DNA from 2 places in the Streptomyces sp. NPDC002004 genome. Region 1 is predicted to be linked to the other one. Evidence: riboswitches for the same ligand, from Rfam matches in the RefSeq annotation. Region 1 holds a riboswitch; the other holds the start of a gene.
The links. A riboswitch is a leader RNA that binds a small molecule or an ion and turns the genes downstream of it on or off. The one in region 1 is predicted to bind glycine.
Positions count from the first base shown of each region.

Region 2: it holds a riboswitch for glycine, as region 1 does, so the genes downstream of both, gcvT (glycine cleavage system aminomethyltransferase GcvT) here and gcvP (aminomethyl-transferring glycine dehydrogenase) in region 1, are expected to answer to the same signal.

Region 1 covers NZ_JBSFDP010000064.1:4,880-15,870, forward strand. Annotated here, with positions in the region: gene ACWCP6_RS36400 (glutamate--cysteine ligase) at 1-331, opposite strand, end outside; gene ACWCP6_RS36405 (hypothetical protein) at 862-1,452, shown strand; gene ACWCP6_RS36410 (DUF5999 family protein) at 1,708-1,914, shown strand; gene gcvP (aminomethyl-transferring glycine dehydrogenase) at 1,985-4,870, opposite strand; glycine riboswitch at 5,044-5,139, opposite strand; gene ACWCP6_RS36420 (PRC-barrel domain-containing protein) at 5,253-5,633, shown strand; gene ACWCP6_RS36425 (DNA polymerase IV) at 5,763-7,211, opposite strand; gene ACWCP6_RS36430 (MerR family transcriptional regulator) at 7,395-8,051, opposite strand; gene ACWCP6_RS36435 (bifunctional nuclease family protein) at 8,221-8,697, opposite strand; gene ftsR (transcriptional regulator FtsR) at 8,794-9,537, opposite strand; gene ACWCP6_RS36445 (FHA domain-containing protein) at 9,568-10,536, opposite strand; gene ACWCP6_RS36450 (DUF881 domain-containing protein) at 10,598-10,991, opposite strand, start outside.
Region 2 covers NZ_JBSFDP010000006.1:29,929-40,919, forward strand. Annotated here, with positions in the region: gene ACWCP6_RS12275 (enhanced serine sensitivity protein SseB C-terminal domain-containing protein) at 1-66, opposite strand, end outside; gene ACWCP6_RS12280 (enhanced serine sensitivity protein SseB) at 214-987, opposite strand; gene ACWCP6_RS12285 (AAA family ATPase) at 1,030-1,707, opposite strand; glycine riboswitch at 1,972-2,068, shown strand; gene gcvT (glycine cleavage system aminomethyltransferase GcvT) at 2,213-3,328, shown strand; gene gcvH (glycine cleavage system protein GcvH) at 3,509-3,889, shown strand; gene glyA (serine hydroxymethyltransferase) at 3,903-5,162, shown strand; gene ACWCP6_RS12305 (L-serine ammonia-lyase) at 5,349-6,716, shown strand; gene ACWCP6_RS12310 (GH25 family lysozyme) at 6,814-7,368, shown strand; partial or broken gene ACWCP6_RS12315 (NADPH-dependent F420 reductase) at 7,421-8,101, opposite strand; gene ACWCP6_RS12320 (EF-hand domain-containing protein) at 8,526-8,738, opposite strand; gene ACWCP6_RS12325 (tRNA-dependent cyclodipeptide synthase) at 9,284-10,006, shown strand; gene ACWCP6_RS12330 (cytochrome P450) at 9,990-10,991, shown strand, end outside.

The DNA.
Region 1 (10,991 bases):
CCAGTCCGGTGCGCAGCTCTTCGGAGAGCCGGTCGAGAACACGGTCGCCCAATCGGTGGGGCGCGATGTTCACCTCCAGGTTGAACATTCCTAGTTCCGTCTGAAAATCAGCACTGGCGATGCGCTCGAGCACCTGCGCATTCATCATCCGCGGCATGCCGTCGGAACCGGCGAGATTCAACTCGATCTCGAGCCCCATGAGATTCTTGGGCCGATCGAATCGCTCCTCCTCCAACAGTCGCGCCAGCCCCTCCAGACACTTCTGGAGCTTCTTTCGATAGCGCTGACGATCGGACAGGTCGAACACGCCTGCCTCGACCTTCTCCCCCATCGGAGCGTCCCCTCCTCGGTGGGCGGCCCGGCCAACCGGCCGCTACGTCAGGGGGGATGATGCCCCGCCGATGGGATCTGTAACTACGTCCGGGAGATCGAAAACCGCGGCGAAGGGCACCGGAACCGCACGCGCGAACCCACGAACGAGTACGCTCGATGCAGCGTTCCTGAGGCACATTCACGAGGCATGGACCACTGCGCGGTTTCCCTGCGTCCGGCTCTGGTAAAAATGCCGACTAGTATCGGCCGACCCCTCGTAGGAAGGCATACGAGGTCACGGAGCCGGGCATCCTCTGAAATCGGGAGGAATTACCGCAGCCCGGCGTCCGGATATCGCCTTGTTCCGCGTGTCGGGACGGGCTAGAGGAAACACTGCGAGAACACGCGTCGTATAAACTTCGCGCACGAGGCAGAGAGTTGGCGCTCGCGGTCACCACCACCCCGCCCCCTCTGACCCCGAGAGCTGACAGCGCCGTCCGCACACCTGCCCTCGCTCCACTGTGCCTGTCGAATGAGAGGCGACCCACCATGCCGCTGCATGTTCCCCCTGCCCCCGCGCCCGCCCTGCGCAGCGTTGTCGCGGCACTGGCTTCCCCCACGGCCGTCCGTGAGGCGCGCACTCCGTCGTTGCGCACTGCCACGGGACCGGTCAGTGCCGAACTGCCGCTGCCCGTGCATGTGCTGGACGGCGTCAGCCCGGCCGGCGCACCGACCACCCACCTCGCCGGGTGGCGCTTCCTCATCCGCTCCGGGGACCGCGCCGTCGCCGCCGCCGACACGATGCTCACCCCGGACGGCTGGGCCTTCTCGCACTTCTTCGAAGGCCCGTACATCACCGCGACGGAGCTCGCCCTCCATCAGGCCGAGAACCTGCCGACGCCCTACCAGGCGCGCCTGCTGTCGGTCCCCAAGCTGTACATGCTCACGTTGTGGCTGCACGGAGACCCCGCCGCGGACGCCGCAACGGGACAGCCAGAGCCGACGGACCTGCTGGTGCCGATCGCCCCGGCTCCGCCCGGCATCGCGGCGCACCGTCCGCACCTCGTGGCGGATCTGCTGCCGGTCCTCACACTGCGTGTATCACCGCTGCCTCCGCCGCTACTGGGCTCGCCCGCCTGACCGCACAGGGTGACCACGATGGCCGGACTAGCCCGGTCCGGCCATCCCGAACCATCCGAACTGACGAGGCACATGGATTGAACCGCCCGGCAGAGTGATGCGTCATGAACCAGTGAGGAGAGCTGCCGCGAAATCCCTGCGGAGCGACGCCCGCGGGGCAACACTGGGGACAGGACACCACAGATACGGGGGGCGGCCATGAACAGTGCATCGAGCCGCAGGACAGACACCACTCCACAGCGAAAGATCCCTTCCATGTGCCAGCACCAGCCACCTTGCCCATCAGCCGACTCCGCGGACCGGGAGGCCGCGCGCCCCATGGCGCACCACCCGGAGCAGGGGTGGAGCCTTCTGTGCAATGGGGTCCTGCTCTTCGAGGACACCGGTGAGCTGCTGCCGGACGGACAGGTCATCGCGCCCCACCGGCCACTGGACACGGCCCAGGTGGTGACCGCCGCGTAACGGCGGTCCGCGGACGGCGAAGGGGCCGGCCCCGGGGGATTCCCCGGGACCGGCCCCTTTCAGTACGTCCTCAGTCCTCGTACGCGTCCATGGGCGGGCAGGAGCAGACGAGGTTCCGGTCGCCGAAGGCCTGGTCGATCCGGCGCACCGGCGGCCAGTACTTGTCCGCGGCCGAGACGCCCGCCGGGAAGACCGCCGTCTCCCGCGAGTAGGCGTGCTCCCAGTCGCCGCCCAGCGCACGGGCGGTGTGCGGGGCGTTGCACAGCGGGTTGTCCTCCGCGGGCCACTCGCCGGAGCCGACCTTCTCGATCTCCGCGCGGATGGCGATCATCGCCTCGCAGAACCGGTCCAGCTCACCGAGGTCCTCGGACTCGGTGGGCTCGATCATCAGCGTGCCGGCCACCGGGAAGGACATCGTCGGCGCGTGGAAGCCGTAGTCGATGAGGCGCTTGGCGATGTCGTCCACGGTCACACCGGTCGCCTTGGTCAGCGGACGCAGGTCGATGATGCACTCGTGCGCGACGAGACCGCCGGGGCCCGTGTACAGCACCGGGTAGTGCGGCTCCAGGCGCTTGGCGATGTAGTTCGCCGAGAGCACGGCCACCTGCGTGGCGCGCTTGAGGCCCTCGCCGCCCATGAGCCGGACGTACGCCCACGAGATCGGCAGGATTCCCGCCGAGCCCCACGGGGCGGCGGAGATGGGGCCGACACCGGTCTCGGGGCCCGCGGCGGGCTGGAGCGGGTGGTTCGGCAGGTAGGGGGCGAGGTGGGCGCGGACGCCGACCGGGCCGACGCCGGGGCCACCGCCGCCGTGCGGGATGCAGAACGTCTTGTGCAGGTTGAGGTGCGAGACGTCGCCGCCGAAGTGGCCCGGCTTGGCGAGACCGACGAGGGCGTTGAGGTTGGCGCCGTCGACGTACACCTGGCCGCCGGCGTCGTGCACCGCGGCGCAGATGTCGGCGACGTGCTCCTCGAAGACGCCGTGCGTCGACGGGTAGGTGATCATCAGGACGGAGAGTTCGTCGCGGTACTGCTCGATCTTGGCGTGCAGGTCCTCGATGTCGATCTCGCCGTCCTCCGCGGTCTTCACGACGACGACCTTCATGCCGGCCATGACCGCGCTCGCGGCGTTCGTGCCGTGCGCGGAGGACGGGATGAGGCAGACGGTGCGCTGGTCGTCCCCGTTGGCGCGGTGGTAGCCGCGCACAGCGAGCAGACCGGCCAGTTCGCCCTGCGATCCGGCGTTGGGCTGCAGGGACACCTTGTCGTACCCGGTGACCTCGGCCAGCCGCTCCTCCAGCTCGCGGATGAGCGTCAGGTAGCCCTGGGCCTGGTCGGCGGGCGCGAAGGGGTGCAGCTGCCCGAACTCGGGCCAGGTGACCGGCTCCATCTCGGTGGTCGCGTTGAGCTTCATGGTGCAGGAGCCCAGCGGGATCATGCCGCGGTCGAGCGCGTAGTCGCGGTCGGACAGCTTGCGCAGGTAGCGCAGCATCGCGGTCTCGGAGCGGTGGCTGTGGAAGACCGGGTGGTTCAGGAAGTCGTCGGTGCGCAGCAGCGCGCCGGGCAGGGTGTCGGCGACCGACGCGTCCAGCACGTCGATGTCGGCCTCCACGGCGAAGGCGGTCCACACGGCGCCGATCTGGGTGCGCGTGGTGGTCTCGTCGCAGGCGATGCTCACGTGGTCCGCGTCCACCTGGCGGAGGTTGACCCCGCCCTCGCGGGCGGCGGCGACGACCTCGGCGGCCCTGCCGGGCACGCGCACGGTCAGGGTGTCGAAGTAGGAGCCGTGCACGACCTCGACGCCGCCGGCCTTGAGGCCCTCGGCGAGGACGGTGGCGTAGCGGTGGGTCCGCCGCGCGATCGCCTTCAGGCCGTCGGGGCCGTGGTAGACGGCGTACATGCCGGCCATGACGGCGAGCAGCACCTGCGCGGTGCAGATGTTGCTGGTGGCCTTCTCACGGCGGATGTGCTGCTCGCGGGTCTGCAGGGCGAGCCGGTAGGCCTTGTGGCCGTCGGCGTCGACGGAGACACCCACGAGACGGCCGGGCAGGCTGCGGGCGAACTTCTCGCGGACGGCCATGTAGCCGGCGTGCGGGCCGCCGAAGCCCATGGGAACGCCGAAGCGCTGCGTGGTGCCGACGGCGATGTCGGCGCCGAGCTCACCGGGCGAGGCGAGCAGGGTCAGCGCGAGCAGGTCCGCAGCGACGGTGACGACCGCACCCAGCTCGTGCGCCTGCTCGATGACCGGCTTGAGGTCGCGGACGGCTCCGGAGGCGCCCGGGTACTGCAGCAGCACGCCGACCACGCCGCGCTCCGCGACCTCGGTCGGAATGCCGCTGCTCAGGTCGGCGACGACGACCTCGACACCGGTCGGCTCCGCGCGGGTCTCTATGACGGCGACGGTCTGCGGAAGGGTGTCGGCGTCGACCAGGAACACGCCGTTCTTGACCTTGCCCATGCGTCGGGACAGCGCCATGGCCTCGGCGGCCGCGGTGCCCTCGTCGAGCAGGGAGGCGCCGGAGGTGGGCAGTCCGGTCAGCTCGGCGACCATCGTCTGGAAGTTCAGCAGCGCCTCCAGGCGGCCCTGCGAGATCTCCGGCTGGTACGGCGTGTAGGCGGTGTACCAGGCCGGGCTCTCCATGACGTTGCGCAGGATCACCGGAGGTGTGAACGTGCCGTAGTAGCCCAGGCCGATCATGGAGTCCAGGACCTGGTTGCGGTCCGCGAGGGAACGCAGTTCGGCGAGGACCTCGGCCTCGGAGCGGCCACCGGGCAGGTCGAGCGCATCGGCGCTCTTGATCACATCCGGCACCGCGGTCGCCGTGAGCTCGTCGAGTGAGCCGTACCCGACGTGCGCGAGCATCTTGGCCCGGGCCTCGGTATCGGGACCGATGTGACGCTGCTCGAAGGGGATGCCCTGTTCGAGCTGGGAGAGCGGAATGCGGTTGGCGGTCATGCGGAGGCCTCCTGGTCTGGCGCGACCTGCGAGGGGCACCACGGCGCGGGTGCCCGGACGGCCTCCCCCTCTGTCATCTCAACCTGAGAGCTTCGCCGGTCCGCCCGTCATGGGCGCACCGGCTTTCACCGTCGGTGAGAGCGGATGCCGTCCGCTCTGCTTTCCAGAGTGACCTCGTCCGTGCGGTACTGGTGCCTGAGAGATTCCGGGGAGGATTTGCTCCTTCGGCGCCCCCGGTGGCAACCAGGGGACTCTCCCGCACGGGGTCAGCGGCCGCTGCCAGCCTACCAGCGAGGACCAGCACGGGGACCTCGAGTGGCCGCCCGCCCCAATGTGCTCTTTCGTAGTGCTTACGGATGAGTTGCGAGCAGCTGGAGGGCACGTGCAGACCGACATCGATCCGCGCAACCTGATCGGCCGCAAGGCGTTCGACCGCAACGGAACCAAGCTCGGCACCGTGGACGAGGTCTACCTCGACGACGCGACCGGTATTCCGGAGTGGGCGGCCATACGGACCGGTCTGTTCAGCCGCGACGCCTTTGTTCCCCTGGAGCCCAGCGAACTGGTCGAAGGCACGCTCCGCGTCCCGTTCGAACGCGCCCTGATCAAGGACGCGCCCGACTTCGGCGTCGGCCGGCACCTGTCGCCCGAGCAGGAGCTCCAGCTCTACCACCACTACGGACTCGACATCGCGGCGCCGGACTCGCCCCCGCTGCCCGACCACGACTTCGGCCGGCTGTCGAACGACGACGGCGAGTCCTGAAACAGGAGCCCGCAGCCCCGGGGCCTGCAGCGGCGAACCGCCGCCCGCGCGGCCCGGGCAGCCCGGACCGGGCCGCCGCTCGATGGCCGGAGACGGCGGGCTCGCCGCCCTGTACCCGGGGCCGACACATCACGCGGACGGCGCGGTTCCCGGTGCTCCGGGCGACGCCTCCGGCGGAGCCACCGCGTGCTCCGGCTCGCCGCCGTCCGCTCCCCCGCCCGATGGCCCCAGCCCCCGCTCGGCGGCCGCCACCAGGGGCAGCGGATGGGCGGGCTCCAGGTCCGGGTCGTCCGTCCGGAAGGTGCGCACCCGGCCGGGAGGCGAGTCCGGCGTCTCGAACCGTACGGTCACCCTCCCAAGGCCGCTGCCCTGCACCCATCCCGGCCCGTACACCGCGTGCCGCACGTCGTGCCCCGCCGACCAGCGCCGCTCGGACGGCGCAGCGGGCTCCTCCGATGCCGGCACCGGAGCCGGCTCGTGGTGCGCCGACTTCTCCGCGGACGCCTCGGCGGCCTGGGCGAACAGGTCCTCCTGCGTGTAGTCGGCCAGCCCGCTGACGCCGACCCCGAGCAGCCGGACCCCGCCCGTGGTGTCCACGGCCTCCAGGAGGCGCGCGGCGGCTTCCCGTACGACCGTCGGGTCGTCCGTCGGCCCCCGGAGCGTCTCGGACCGGGTGAGCGTCGAGAAGTCGTACCGCCGCACCTTGAGCACCACGGTGCGGCCCGAGCGGCCGGCGGCCCGCAGACGGTGCACGCACCGGTCGGCGAGCCGCTGCACCTCCGTACGGACCCGTACCCGGTCGTGGATGTCCACGTCGTACGTGTCCTCGACCGACACCGACTTCGCGTCCCGCTCGGCCACCACCGGTCGGTCGTCGTGCGCGAGCGCCATCGCGTACAGCGACTGCCCGTGGGCCTTGCCCAGCAGGCGTACGAGCTCTTCCTCACCGGCCTCCGCGATCTCCTCGACCGTGAGGATCCCGGCCCGCCGCAGATGGTCCCCGGTGGCGGGCCCCACGCCGGGCAGCGTCCGCACCGACATGGGCCCGAGCAGCGCCCGCTCGGTGCCCGGCGCTATCAGCACCAGGCCGTCCGGCTTGGCCTGCTCGGAGGCGATCTTCGCGAGCATCTTCGAGGCCGCGAGCCCGACCGAGCCGGTCAGCCCGGTCACCGCCTTGATGTCGGTGCGCAGCCGCACCCCGACCGCCTGCGCGGACGCCGCGTCCCAGGCCGCTTCCCCGGCCTCCAGGTCCACGAACGCCTCGTCCAGGCTCAAGGGCTCCACGAGCGGCGACAGCTCCCGCAGCAGCCCCATGACCTGCTCGCTGATGTCGCGGTAGAGACCGAAGCGGGGCACGAGGTAGGCGGCGTGGGGAGCGAGCCGCCGTGCCTGCGCCATCGGCATCGCGGAGTGCACCCCGAACTTCCGTGCTTCGTACGACGCCGTGGCCACCACACCGCGCGGTCCGAGCCCGCCCACCACCACGGCCTTTCCGCGCAGACTCGGCTTGGCCGCCTGCTCCGCGGAGGCGTAGAAGGCATCCATGTCGAGATGCAGGATGGTGGGCGCGGTTCTCACACGGTCGATGCTGCCCTACACCACTGACAACGCCCGGAGGCGGCGCCGCTCGGTGCCCGGCACGCGCCGGCACGTGCCGGCCCCTGGAAGCCCGCCTGGCGGGACAGGGCGCGTATCGCACGGGCAGGCCCTTGCGATCCCCGTCGGCGCGCCCGACGAAGGCGGACGCGCCGGGACGGAGTGTCAGACCGCGCGGTTGCGGCGTCGCGCCAGCTCGTCGGCCGGGCTGTGCCCGATGAGCGTCTCGCCGGTGTCGATCCGCTCGCCGTGCAGCTGCGAGAGCGCGCTCTCCACGTCCCGCCAGACCACACCGACGGCGATCCCGAAGACCCCCTGGCCGCCCTGGAGCAGATCGTGCACCTCGTCCGGTGACGAGCATTCGTAGACCGTCGCACCGTCGCACATCAGCGTCATGCGCTCCAGGTCCTGGAAGCCGCGCTCCCGCAGATGCTGGACGGCGGCCCGGATGTTCTGCAGGGACACACCCGTGTCCAGGAACCGCTTGACGATCTTCAGGACGACGACGTCCCGAAAGCTGTAGAGGCGCTGTGTCCCCGACCCGTACGCGGGCCGCACGCTCGGTTCGACGAGGCCCGTGCGCGCCCAGTAGTCGAGCTGCCGGTAGGTGATTCCCGCGGCCGCGCACGCGGTCGGACCGCGATAACCGATCTGTTCGGACGTCGCGTCCTGGTGGTCCTGGGCCGCCGCCGGCCGCTGCGCGGAATGACCGGCCATGCCGCCGTGGACCGAATCCACGCTGCTGTGAAGCGAGTACAGACCAGCCTCCCCCAGACCCCGTCCGGGGGCACCCCCGGGCGTACCGTCGCCGCTGCTTCTCACGCCGACCTCCGTCCTCGACCTGCCCTCTCGACGGTAGGCAGTCACCTGGGGTGCGTCAACGATCGCCACACTCGGCACGCCGAGTGATAATCACCCTACGAGTGGTTTGCCGTGCCCGACCGGGGGGAAAGGCTAGCGGAATGCCCTGGGCCCGGCGTCGGTCGTGGTCTCACTGGCCGCTGCTGCTGCCGAAGTCCTCGGGCGAGATCTGGTCGAGGAACTCGCGGAACTTCTCCACCTCGTCCTCCTGCTCGTCCGGGATGGCGATGCCCGCATCGTCCAGGACCCCGTCGCTTCCGTAGATCGGGGTCCCGGTGCGCAGCGCCAGCGCTATGGCGTCGGATGGCCGCGCACTGACCTCGACCCCGCTGGCGAACACGAGCTCCGCGTAGAACACGCCCTCACGCAGGTCCGTGATGCGCACCTCGGTGAGTTCCTGGCCCACGGCCTCGAGAACGTCCTTGAACAGATCGTGCGTGAGCGGTCGGGCCGGAGCCATGCCCTGCTGCGCGAAAGCGATCGCTGTCGCCTCCCCGGGCCCGATCCAGATGGGGAGGTAGCGGTCGCCTCCCACTTCGCGCAGGAGCACGATCGGCTGGTTGGAGGGCATTTCGACCCGGACACCTACGACGTCGAGCTCGTTCACACAGCAACCCTAGGCCGTGCCCGGCACCTTTGGGTAGTCGGGCACCCGATACAGGCCGATCAGCCGGTATTGCCGCCCATCGGAACAGGCCTCCCGTCAGGGCAGACGCACCCCGAGCTCCATCTGCACGAGTGCCGCGTGCAGCCTCGTCGTGAGCCCCGCGAGCTCCCTGGTGCGCACCTCGGCGTGCGCCCTGGTCTGCGGATTGCGGTGCCTGCGCAGCGGCGCCACCACCTGGTCCACCAGGCCCGCCTCACGGTCTGCGGACGCCTTCATGGCTCGCAGATGGCGCGGTTCGATCCCGAAGCGCCCCAGCTCGACCACGAGCGCAGCAACGGTGACCGCCTCGGCGTCGTACCCCCCGTCCGGCAGCTCGCCGACGAGGCCGTACGACTCCCATTCCACAAGCTGCTGCTCGTCGATCCCGGCGGCCGCCAGCAGCTCGGCGCGCCCCACACGGGCCGCCGTGGGCGTGTCCCCACTCCGGGAGGGTTCCCCATCGCCACCGGGGCCGTGGGCTCCCGCGGACGACGACGGGACCGGCTCGCCCCGCTCCAGGGCATCCAGGTGTTCCCGGATGACCCGGAGCGGCAGGTAGTGGTCCCGCTGCATGCGCAGCACATGCGCCAGCCGCTCGACGTCCTCGGGGCTGAACTTCCGGTACCCCGACGGAGTGCGCTGCGGCTCGATCAGTCCCTCGGACTCCAGGAACCGGATCTTGGAGATCGTGACCTCGGGGAATTCGTCCCGCAGGGCGTTCAGCACGGTGCCGATGCTCATCAGCCGGCCGTCCGGGGCGGCGGTGCCGCGCCCGGCACCGCCGCTCGGTGTATGCAGCATGAACCTTCCCCGATGGACGTGCCCGAAGGGTCAGAGGCCCCGCTGGCTGGCGTAGAAGACCAGGCGGTACTTGCCGATCTGCACCTCGTCACCGTTCGACAGCGCAACCGAGTCGATCCGCTCCCGGTTGACGTAGGTACCGTTCAGGCTGCCTACGTCCGCGACGGTGAAGACGCCGTCCGCGCCACGACGGAACTCCACATGACGGCGCGACACGGTCACGTCGTCGAGGAAGATGTCGCTCTGCGGATGACGTCCGGCCGTCGTCAGCTCGCCGTCCAGCAGGAAGCGGCTGCCCGAGTTCGGACCGCGGCGGACCACCAGGAGCGCCGAACCGGCCGGCAGAGCGTCGACGGCGGCCTGCGCCTCGGGCGACAGCGCCGGGGACGCGGTCTGGCCGGTGACCTCGGAGTCGTACGCCTCGATACCCGAGATCGAGATGGTCGAGGTCGTCTCCGACGGACGCTCGGCCGTTCCGCGCAGCGGCGCACCGCAGTTGGAGCAGAAGCGGCTCGCCTCCGCATTGCGGTTCCCGCACCTCGTACAAACCAGGACCGACATGGACGGGGCCTCCTGCCGCGGCTGCCCGCTGGGGGCTTGGGACGCGTACGGGTCGGAGGCAAACCCTCCACCCGTACTTGAGGTTGACGGTTCCCCGAAACCTATGCGGGCGGATGCGGCAGGGTCAACAGAAGACGCACCCTGTCCGCCCGAAATGTCACCGCCCGGAGCAGCGACCTCATCGCGGAACAGCGGGCGCTCGACCCCCTGCTCCTCCGCATCTCCGTGGCGCGGAGCACGATGCCGGGCAGCGGTATCGCCGCTGTCCTCGCGTGCACTCTTGCCGAACAACTTCGCAAACAACTTCACGGGCGATTCCCCTTGACTGAAACAGACCCGCCCGTGGGGCAGGACGAACCCTGACAGCACACGCCTGCCAACCCGGACACCTGCACAACGTCCGTAACCACCAGACAGTTTCCACCACGCACCACCCATCCGGTGCGCCGACCCCCCGCAACCTCATGCCCTTGCCGGGCGGGCCCCATGCAACCCTGCCTCACTGGGAGGACGACCGAGCGTAGTCAGGCCGCTTCGCAGCTCGCAAGGCGTCCACAATGATCTTCTCGGAGCGGTCCACGGCGACGGTGGCCTGCTCCTTCTCCAGAGTCTGCACCACTCCGCCGGGGATGTTGAGCGCCGGCTCGAGGTCCTGCGGCTTGCCGATCACCTTGAAGCGGTACGGCTGGCCGATCTTGTGGCCGTCCACGCTCACGCCGCCCCCGGCCGCGTCGGTGAGGTAGGTGTTCGCGACGACGCGCACGTCGTTGACCTGGATCGCCTCCGCTCCGGCGGCGCGCAGCTCCTGGATCGTGTCGAGCAGCATGTCGGCCTGGACCGATCCCTTCCTGTCGTGGACGGTGAGCGTGATCCCGGGGCCCTGCGCGGCCACC
Region 2 (10,991 bases), on a different contig from region 1:
CCCGGGTGTCACCTGGCGCAGCATGTGCTCGACCTGTCCGGCCGCAGCCGTGCCCGACGCACTCACCCTTGACCGCCCCTTCGCGACGCTCTCAACACGCACCCGACCCCGTCATGAAACCAGCTTAAGCGGCGTCCCTGACACCGACTTGACGCACCGGGCCCGTGGTGTCGCCGGTGCACTCGCGAGCGGGTGCCAGGAGAGCGGTCAAGGTCAGTGGCCCCGGTGGTAGAAGGGGCGCACCTTCTGGCGCATCCAGTCGGCCACCGGGTCGTCGGTGATGTCCAGCAGGACGAGGTTCACCGGCCAGGCGGCGGAGGCCCTGCCGAGGGCACGGCCCAGCGCGTCCATCGGCAGCTCCCGGGCGTTTCCCTCCCACGTGGAGAGTTCGACGCCCACGAACAGCACGGGGGCGTCGCCCTCGACGCTGGCCAGGCAGCGGCGGGCGGTGAGGACCACACCGGCGTCCGCGAACTCGGCGGACGCGGCCGACAGGAAGTCGACCGGGTCTTCCTGCCAGTCGGGTTCGCGCAGGTGGACGCGGCCGCCGCCGGCGGGCCCGTCGAGCTCGCTGCGGCCCGTGCGGCACAGCTCGGCGACGGCGGGGGGCGGCAGCGGAACGCCGACGATGCCGTCGGGGTTCACCGCGATGCCGAGCTGGGGCGGCAGGCCGCGCGCGAACTCGACGGCGGGCGCGACGGCGTACGACATGGCGTCGCCCACGACCTGGCGGAACTGCTGCTCGGAGCTGAAGACGGGGACGTAGGCCTGGCCGTCGATCTCGATGGCGGGCAGGTCGAGGCTCCCGCCGTCGGGGCTGCCGCCGTTCGGCAGCGGCACCCAGACGTGGCTGCGGCCGAGGACCTCCACGATCCGGCCGGCCGCCGATGCGGCGGCGCCGAGGGATGCGGCGAGCACCTCCTCCAGTTCGTTGCCGGGCCACCCCGCGTGGGGATGGGGAGCGGCGGCCTGCGCCGGGATGTCCATCTCTTCCTACCACCTGCTCGTAACGCTGCTGCGGGTCGCACCCTAACGCGTCCCGGGTGCGCCGCGGACGCTCCGTCCATGGAATGCGATCGTCCGCAGGGCGTCGGCCGCCCGGCGGTCCAGCAGGACGGCCGAGGCACACCCGCGCGGCAGCTCTCCCCGCTCCACTCCGGTCAGCAGCCGGGCCACGGTCCTGCGGTGCCGCAGGAAGGCATAGTGCGAGACGCCGCGGCCGCGCTCGCGCTGGCCGGCCCGGGCCGTCTCGGGCGGCACATCGAGCAGCAGCAGATGGAGCACGGTGCCGCGTCTGCGCGCCGCACGGCCCAGCCAGCGGCGCACCCACGCCTGTGTACCGCAGTCGTGCACGACGACGCTCCCTCCGGAACCCAGCGCGCGGCGCAGACCCCAGTAGTGAGCGATGCGGACGAGCGGCCGGTACACGGCGTACGGCAGGAAGCGGGGCATGCGGCGGGCCCAGTGCTCGCGCATGTCCTGCGAGTCGACCCGGGCGCCGGCGGCGGTGCGCCGCATCAGCGTCGACTTGCCGCTGCCGGGCAGCCCGGAGACGACGACCACGTCGCCCTCGGCGAAGGACAGCACGGCGGGGCGCCGTCCGCGCAGGTCCCGGACGAGCGGGACGGGTCCGTGCGCCGCGCGCACGCGCCGCTGCCCGGGCAGCGCGACCCCCGCCGTGGTGGCGTACGCCCTGGTCCTGTCCACCGCGATCGGCCTCCCCCTGGGGATACGACTGCTTCCGGACACCTCCGGTGCCTCTCCCCGACGAGTGTAAAGAGAAGGTAATCCGACACAAGGGAGTCGCCCGGTTCCCGCACCCCGCGACCGGGCCTGCGGGGTCGCACGGGGCCGGGCCGGCGGGGCAGCGCGGGGCCGGGACCGCCGCTTCGTGGGTACCGGTCGGATCTGCGACTGCCGCATCGCGGCGAGCCGTGCAATGATGTGCGCGCCAACTGCATACAGGCCGCTTGAATCCGCGCGGGAGAGCTCTCGGCCGTGAGGCCGGGGCGCCGAAGGAGCAAGTTCCTCCCTTGAATCTCTCAGGCCCCGATACCGCGTGGATGAGGCAGATCTGAAAAGCGAGCCCTGTGGCTCCACCCAAGGTGCAAGCCGAGTCCCCGGTGCGGGCTCTTGGCGAACCTCTCAGGTTCCGATGACAGATGGGGAGGATCGTCCTCGCCCGTCATGCATGCCCTGGGAGCAGTACGTAATGAGCAACGCCCCCCGTCACACCGCCCTCGATGCGCTGCATCGCTCGCTGGGCGCCACCATGACCGACTTCGCGGGCTGGGACATGCCGCTGCGCTACGGCAGCGAGCGCGACGAGCACAACGCCGTCCGCACCAAGGCCGGCCTGTTCGACCTCTCCCACATGGGCGAGATCACCGTCACCGGCCCGCAGGCCGCGGCCCTGCTGGACCACGCGCTCGTCGGCAACATCGGCAGCATCGCCGTGGGCCGGGCCCGGTACACCATGATCTGCCGGGAGGACGGCGGGATCCTCGACGACCTGATCGTGTACCGCCTCGGTGAGACCGAGTACATGGTCGTGGCGAACGCCTCCAACGCCCAGATCGTGCTGGACGCCGTCACCGAGCGCGCCGCCGGATTCGACGCCGAGGTGCGCGACGACCGTGACGCGTACGCGCTGATCGCCGTGCAGGGCCCCGAGTCCCCCGGCATCCTCAAGTCGCTCACCGACGCCGACCTGGACGGCCTGAAGTACTACGCGGGCCTGCCGGGGACCGTCGCCGGGGTTCCCGCGCTGATCGCCCGCACCGGTTACACCGGCGAGGACGGCTTCGAGCTGTTCGTGGCCCCTGAGCACGCCGAGAAGCTGTGGCAGGCGCTGACCGAGGCCGGCGCTCCGGCCGGTCTGGTGCCCTGCGGTCTGTCCTGCCGCGACACGCTGCGCCTGGAGGCGGGCATGCCGCTGTACGGGCACGAGCTGACCACCGCACTGACCCCCTTCGACGCGGGCCTCGGCAGGGTCGTGAAGTTCGAGAAGGAGGGCGACTTCGTGGGGCGGGCGGCTCTGGAGGCCGCCGCCGAGCGCGCCGCCACCAAGGCGCCGCGCAAGCTCGTCGGCCTGATCGCCGAGGGCCGCCGGGTGCCGCGTGCGGGCTTCTCCGTGGTCGCCGGCGGCGAGGTGATCGGCGAGGTCACCTCCGGTGCCCCCTCCCCCACGCTGGGCAAGCCGATCGCGATGGCCTACGTCGACGCGGAGCACGCCGTGCCGGGCGCCGAGGGCGTCGGCGTGGACATCCGCGGCGCCCACGAGGCGTACGAGGTCGTCGCCCTGCCCTTCTACAAGCGGCAGAAGTAGCACAGAAGCCGTACAAGGCGCCCAAAACGGCAGAAATCATGCCACGTCACGGAAGTCTCATCACGTCACAGAGGCATCACGCGTGACACTGCGCACAGCAGGGTGCCGGACGCCCGCGCGTCTCATATCCCAAGACCCCTTGTTCATCACCACTCCCCCGCGTACAGGAGAATTCAGGCCATGAGCAACCCCCAGCAGCTTCGCTACAGCAAGGAGCACGAGTGGCTGTCGACCGCCGAGGACGGCGTGTCGACGGTCGGCATCACGGAGTTCGCGGCGAACGCGCTCGGCGATGTCGTCTACGCCCAGCTCCCGGAGGTCGGCAGCACGGTGTCCGCGGGTGAGTCCTGCGGCGAGCTGGAGTCCACCAAGTCGGTCTCGGACCTGTACGCGCCGGTCACGGGCGAGATCGTCGAGATCAACCAGGACGTCGTGGACGACCCGTCGCTGGTGAACTCGGCCCCCTTCGAGGGCGGCTGGCTGTTCAAGGTGCGCGTCACGGACGAGCCGGACGACCTGCTCTCCGCCGACGAGTACTCCGCGTTCTCCGCCGGCAACTAAGGACCACTCACCCATGTCGCTTCTGAACACCTCCCTCCACGAGCTGGACCCGGATGTCGCGGCCGCGGTCGACGCCGAGCTGCACCGTCAGCAGTCGACCCTGGAGATGATCGCCTCGGAGAACTTCGCTCCGGTCGCGGTCATGCAGGCCCAGGGCTCGGTGCTGACCAACAAGTACGCCGAGGGCTACCCCGGCCGCCGCTACTACGGCGGCTGCGAGCACGTCGACGTGGTCGAGCAGATCGCCATCGACCGCATCAAGGCCCTGTTCGGCGCCGAGCACGCCAACGTCCAGCCGCACTCCGGCGCCCAGGCCAACGCCGCCGCGATGTTCGCCCTGCTCAAGCCCGGCGACACGATCATGGGTCTCAACCTCGCCCACGGCGGGCACCTGACCCACGGCATGAAGATCAACTTCTCCGGCAAGCTCTACAACGTGGTCGCCTACCACGTCGGCGACGACGGCCTGGTCGACATGGCCGAGGTCGAGCGTCTGGCCAAGGAGTCCAAGCCGAAGCTGATCGTCGCCGGCTGGTCCGCCTACCCGCGGCAGCTGGACTTCGCGGCCTTCCGCCGCATCGCCGACGAGGTCGGTGCCTACCTCATGGTCGACATGGCCCACTTCGCCGGCCTCGTCGCCGCGGGCCTGCACCCCAACCCCGTCCCGCACGCCCACGTGGTCACCACCACCACCCACAAGACCCTCGGCGGACCCCGCGGCGGTGTGATCCTGTCCACCGCGGACCTCGCCAAGAAGATCAACTCGGCGGTCTTCCCCGGTCAGCAGGGTGGCCCCCTGGAGCACGTGATCGCCGCCAAGGCGGTTTCCTTCAAGGTCGCCGCGACCGAGGAGTTCAAGGAGCGCCAGCAGCGCACCCTGGACGGCGCCCGGATCATCGCCGAGCGGCTGGTCCAGGACGACGTCAGGGCTGCCGGCGGCTCGGTCCTCTCCGGCGGCACCGACGTCCACCTCGTCCTGGTCGACCTGCGCGACTCCGAGCTGGACGGCCAGCAGGCCGAGGACCGCCTCCACGAGGTCGGCATCACCGTCAACCGGAACGCCGTCCCCAACGACCCCCGGCCCCCGATGGTCACCTCGGGCCTGCGCATCGGCACCCCCGCGCTGGCCACCCGCGGTTTCCAGGCCGAGGACTTCCGCGAGGTCGCGGACATCATCGCCGAGGTCCTCAAGCCGGGCTTCGACGCCGAGCAGCTGAAGGCCCGCGTCGCCGCCCTCGCGGCAAAGCACCCGCTGTACCCGGGTCTGAAGTAGTTCGTTTCCTCGGAGTACGTACCGAGTACGTACGATTGTCCGGGGCGCCGTGCACACTGACCGTGCGTGCGGTGCCCCGGACCCTCCGCCTCCTTCTCACCCTTTCCCGCACCCCACACCGGCGGACAAACGTTCCTGCACCACTCGGCGGACAACGGCGTCTACCACTTGTTTGAGGAGTTCCCCGTGGCCATCTCGGTCTTCGACCTGTTCTCGATCGGCATCGGCCCGTCCAGCTCCCATACGGTGGGCCCGATGCGCGCCGCGCGGATGTTCGCCCGCCGCCTGAAGAACGAGGGCCTGCTGGCCCACACCGCCTCCATACGCGCGGAGCTGTACGGCTCGCTGGGCGCGACCGGCCACGGCCACGGCACCCCGAAGGCGGTGCTGCTGGGCCTGGAGGGCGAGTCGCCGCGCACGGTGGACGTGGAGACGGCCGACGACCGGGTGGAACGGATCCGGAGCAGCCGGCGGATCAGCCTGCTGGGCGTGCACGAGATCGACTTCGACTTCGACAAGAACCTGGTCCTGCACCGCCGCAAGGCGCTGCCGTACCACGCGAACGGCATGACCCTCTGGGCGTACGACGCGACGGGCACCGTCCAGCTGGAGAAGACGTACTACTCCGTCGGCGGCGGATTCGTCGTGGACGAGGACGCCGTGGGCGAGGACCGGATCAAGCTCGACGACACGGTGCTGAAGCACCCCTTCCGCACGGGCGACGAGCTGCTGCGCCTCACTCGGGAGACCGGCCTGTCCATCTCCTCGCTCATGCTCGAGAACGAGAAGTCGTGGCGCACGGAGGACGAGATCCGCTCCGGCCTCCTGGACATCTGGCATGTGATGCAGGCCTGTGTCTCCCGGGGCATCTCCCGTGAGGGCATCCTGCCGGGTGGCCTGAAGGTGCGCCGCCGGGCCGCGACCACGGCCCGCCAGCTGCGCGCCGAGGGCAACCCCCACGCGCACGCCATGGAGTGGGCCACGCTCTACGCGATGGCGGTGAACGAGGAGAACGCCGCGGGCGGCCGCGTGGTCACCGCGCCCACGAACGGCGCCGCCGGCATCATCCCGGCCGTCCTGCACTACTACATGAACTTCGTCCCGGGCGCGGACGAGGACGGCGTGGTCCGCTTCCTCCTCGCCGCGGGCGCCATCGGCATGCTCTTCAAGGAGAACGCCTCGATCTCCGGCGCCGAGGTCGGCTGCCAGGGCGAGGTCGGCTCCGCCTGCTCCATGGCCGCCGGCGCCCTCGCCGAGGTCCTCGGCGGCAGCCCCGAGCAGGTCGAGAACGCCGCCGAGATCGGCATGGAGCACAACCTCGGCCTGACCTGCGACCCCGTCGGCGGCCTCGTCCAGATCCCCTGCATCGAGCGCAACGGCATGGCCGCGGTGAAGGCCGTGACCGCCGCCAAGATGGCCATGCGGGGCGACGGCAGCCACAAGGTCTCCCTGGACAAGGTCATCAAGACCATGAAGGACACGGGCGCCGACATGAGCGTCAAGTACAAGGAGACGGCCCGGGGCGGGCTGGCGGTGAACATCATCGAGTGCTGAACCGCCCGCCGCGCCGACACCTGGGATGAGGCGCCCGGCCCTTGGGAACCATTCAGGGGCCGGGCTCCCCCCACACAGTGCGTCAGGAGGCTGTCGGATGCTCCATGGCATCGATGTCAGCGCGTATCAGTCGTCGTTCGAGACCGACGGTCTGGCCTTCGTGTTCGTGAAGGCCACCGAGGGACGGTCGTACATCAACCCCCGGCAACGGGCGCAGGCGAAGCAGGCGCGCGACGCCGGCTGTGTCGTGGGGTTCTACCACTTCCTGTGGCCGGGCCATATCGCCGCGCAGGCCGAGTACTTCGTGACCGAGTGCGCGTCGAGGGAGCACGATGTGCTCGCGGTCGACTGGGAGCGGACCGGTGAGGGCACGCATGCGAGCAACGCCGAGAAGGACGCGTTCCTGCACGAGGTGAAGCGGCTGCGTCCGCACCACCGGGTCGTCCTGTACTGCAACCGCGACTTCTGGCTGAACGTGGACCGGACGTCGCACGCGGGCGACGGGCTCTGGATCGCCGACCCCACGACCGCGGGCAAGCCCCGGATCAAGGCGCACTGGACCTTCCACCAGTACTCCGACCATCCGCTGGACAAGGACGTGGCCAACTTCTCCAGCACCGCGAAGCTCCGGGAGTGGGCCCGGGGCTCGTGAGCCGTCCGGGCCCGCTGCCGGCCCCGGACGGCCCGGTGACGGCGTCCGCCGACTAGCCCCTGAACGCCGCTGTGCGCTCCGGGCCGGCCTCCGCCAGCGCCTTGCCGACGGCCTCGGCGTCCGCCGCGAGGCCGTACACCGGGGTGCCCGGCTGCTGGCGCCACGACTCGTCGATGCCGCCCGCGTCCACGGTGTCGAAGCCGATCTCGTCGATCAGGTCGCGCACGACCCGCTTGGCGGCCTCGTCGTCCCCCGCGACCGGCAGGGCGATACGGCCGGGCGTGCCCTTGGGCTGCGGCTTGTCCAGGATGTCCTGGGCGTAGGTGCCGTTGAAGGCCTTGATGACGGGGTGGCCGATCTGCCGTTCGGTCCAGCGGCTCTCGGTCAGCCCGTCGTCCTCGATGGCGGAGATCCGTCCGTCGCGCTGCTGCGGGTAGTAGTTGTTGGTGTCGATGACGGCGACGCCCTCGGCGGCCCCGTCCAGCAGGCCGCTCGGCAGATCGGGCACGGCCTTCACCGGGACGGTGATCACGACGACCTGGGCGTCCTTGGCCGCCTCGGTCGCCCACACGGGCGTGGCGCCGGTCTCCTCGGCCAGGGGCGCCAGGGTCTCGGGGGCGCGCGAGTTGGCGACGGACACGTCGTGGCCCAGCGCCGTCAGGCGACGGGTGAGATTGCCGCCGATGTGCCCGGCGCCGATGATGCCGATCTTCATGACTTGACCTTCCGGAGGGGAGAACCTTCTCGGTGCTGTCTGCCTGTCGCAGCACTGTCATCGGCAGGTGTCGGTGCTTGTCGGCCCTTGACATCGCTTGTCGGTGTTCGACAGTGCTTGTCGCCACCAGTCGGTGCTGATGTGCGCTTGTCGCTTTCGGCAGTGCTGTCGAAAGTCCACCAACCTCCGGCCGCCATCGGCTATTCCGGCATTCCGCGCCTTCCGGCCTCCCACCACCTCGGTTGACCGGATCCCTACCGTTCGGCGGGGCGCACCCGCGGACGGCGGGCGGCCCGCTCGCCGGGGCGGCGGGAGCGGGGGCCCGGCCGTGGAGTGCCCGGCACGGCACATGCACGCCGAGGGGGTACGCGAAGGGGCGGGCCGGCTGATGCCGTGCCCGCCCCGTCTCTCGCTTCGCCGCTCGTTCGGGCGGCCTACGGAACTACTTGTTCAGGTGGGCCCAGAACTCGTCGAAGGAGAGGAGCTTGTCGCCGTTGGTGTCCTGCTTCGCGATGACGGCCTCGGCCACCGCCTCGGTGGCGTAGAAGTCCCCCATCTGCGCCATGGCGCTCTTCCACTCCGCCGCCGTGATGAAGCCGTCGCCGTTCGCATCGAACCGGTCGAACGCCTTGCGTGCTTCCTCGATGTCCGCCACCGGATCCGCCCCTTCTTGGTGCCTTGTTGACGGGGGTCAGATTAACGGCCCGGAGAGGCGGCCGGCGCGGGGGCCACCCGGTCCGCCGTGCAGCACGGCGGAATGCGGGCCGGGGACCGCAGGACCGGAGCGGAGTACAGGGGTACAAAGGTCACTTGTCCGGATATTCACGGCCCGCGAGGGTGCGTCGGCCTGCGGCGCCCGCGAAGTGTCACGGCGCGGACGCGGGCAACACCGAACGGGGCGAGGGGGATGCGCGCGGCCGGATTCCGACCGGTGGACACAGAAACGCCGTTCACCACCCGTTCACCCAGGAATCGCGCATTCCACCCCCGCGGGAGCCGCGGACATCCCGTCGAACATCGACCACTATTCCGTAGACCGGAATATCCAATCCAATTCCGGCCGTGTACAGGCGAGTTCCCGTCAATCCGGCGGTCAGGTGTTCGTCACTCTCCGCCCTCGCGGTCTAACGTTCCGCGTACCGCCGCCACACCAGGAGCACCCGGCTCCCAGGGACATGCGACGGCAAGGGCGAATCCACTGTGACGACCACACACCCAGACGTTTTCGAGGTCCTGCCCTTCACCCGGACCTGCCAGATCATCCGGGAGGAGGGCGACCACGTACTCATCGGGGTGAGCCCGGGAAACAGCTACTTCAGCGCCGATCGCATAGCCGATCTCACGGCCTGGGCCCACGACCGTTTCGCGGAGATCGACTTCGTGTACGCGGACCTCCATGTCGACACGCTCTTCGAGGCGTTCGGCCACACCCCGGAGCACGCCGCACGCCGCGCCGCCAAGGAGCTGAAGGCGGTGCGCCGCCGGATAGTGAAGGGCGTCGAACGTGCCGGGCCACCGGACGGGCGCAGGAACATCCGCATCCGCGCGCTGTCGGAGTTCTCCGGCCATCCCGTCTACGAACTGCTGCACCGCCGCGTACGGCACTTCATGACGTACGACGACTCGTTCCGCGAGGGCTGCGACGACATGGTCCGCCAATTCCTCGAACCCAAGCTGGCGGAAGGCCGGTCCGGCACCGAGCGGCAGCGCGCCGCGTGCCTCGACTACATCGCCGCCGAGCTCCCCTTCTTCATCGACACCCCGGGAATCCTCGACGTGCCGAGTTCGGTGGCCGCGTACCACACGGTGCTGCCGCTGACCGAGGTCCTCTACGCGCGCGGCGGCGGGCTGCGCGCGACCCGCAACCAGGCCTACGCGGTCGTACGACCGGAAGGGAACGGAGCCCGTGACCGTGCAGCATGAGACGCCCGTGCTCGACTTCCCGCTCCCGCGGCGCGGCGATGTGCTGCCCCAGGAGTGCGCCTGGCTCCGTGCGGAACACCCGGTCGCGAAGGTGCGCACACTCACCGGCGACGAGGCCTGGCTGGTCAGCTCGTACCGGCTCGCCAAACAGGTGCTGGAGGACGAACGGTTCAGCCTCAAGGACACCGCGAACGCGGGAGTGCCCCGCCAGTACGCCCTGACGATCCCGCCGGAGGTCGTCAACAACATGGGCAACATCAACAGCGCGGGGCTGCGCAGTGCCGTGATGAAGTCCCTCAACCCCCGTACCGACGGTGTCGCCGGATGGCTGCGCGGGCAGGCGGACGCCCTCATCGACGACCTGCTCGCCGAGGGTCCGCCGGTCGACCTCCGGGCCGGGTTCGCCGACCCCTTCTCGGCCGCGCTGCACTGCAAGGTGCTGGGGGTGCCGTTCGCGGACCGGCGGCGGCTGATGGCGGGCATCGACATCGCGTTCATGACGGCGGCCGAGCCCTTCGAGGACTCCGCGCTCAACTGGTACAAGGACCTCGGCTACATGGTCGAACAGCTCAACGCCCCCGCGGGCCGGCGCTCGGGCCTGCTGGAGCGGCTCGCCGCCCTGCGCGAGGACCCGGAGTCCGCCCATCTGACCGACGAGATGCTCGCGACGGTGGCCCTGTCGCTGTTCGGGGCGGGCGCGGTCAGCACGTCCGCGTTCCTCGTCCTGGCCGTGCTCGCTCTGCTCCAGCGGCCGGAGCTGATGGAGCGTCTGCGCGCACACCCGGAGTGCATCGGCCGGGCCGTGGACGAGCTGCTGCGGTGGAACCTGTCCATCGGCGACGGTCTGCCGCGGCTCGCCCTGCAGGACGTGGAGCTCGACGGCGTCGTCGTACGCAGGGGAGAACTGGTGCTGGTGCTGGTCGAGGGCGCCAACTTCGACCCGGCCGTCTTCGAGGACCCGGAACGCCTCGACCTGGACCGGCGG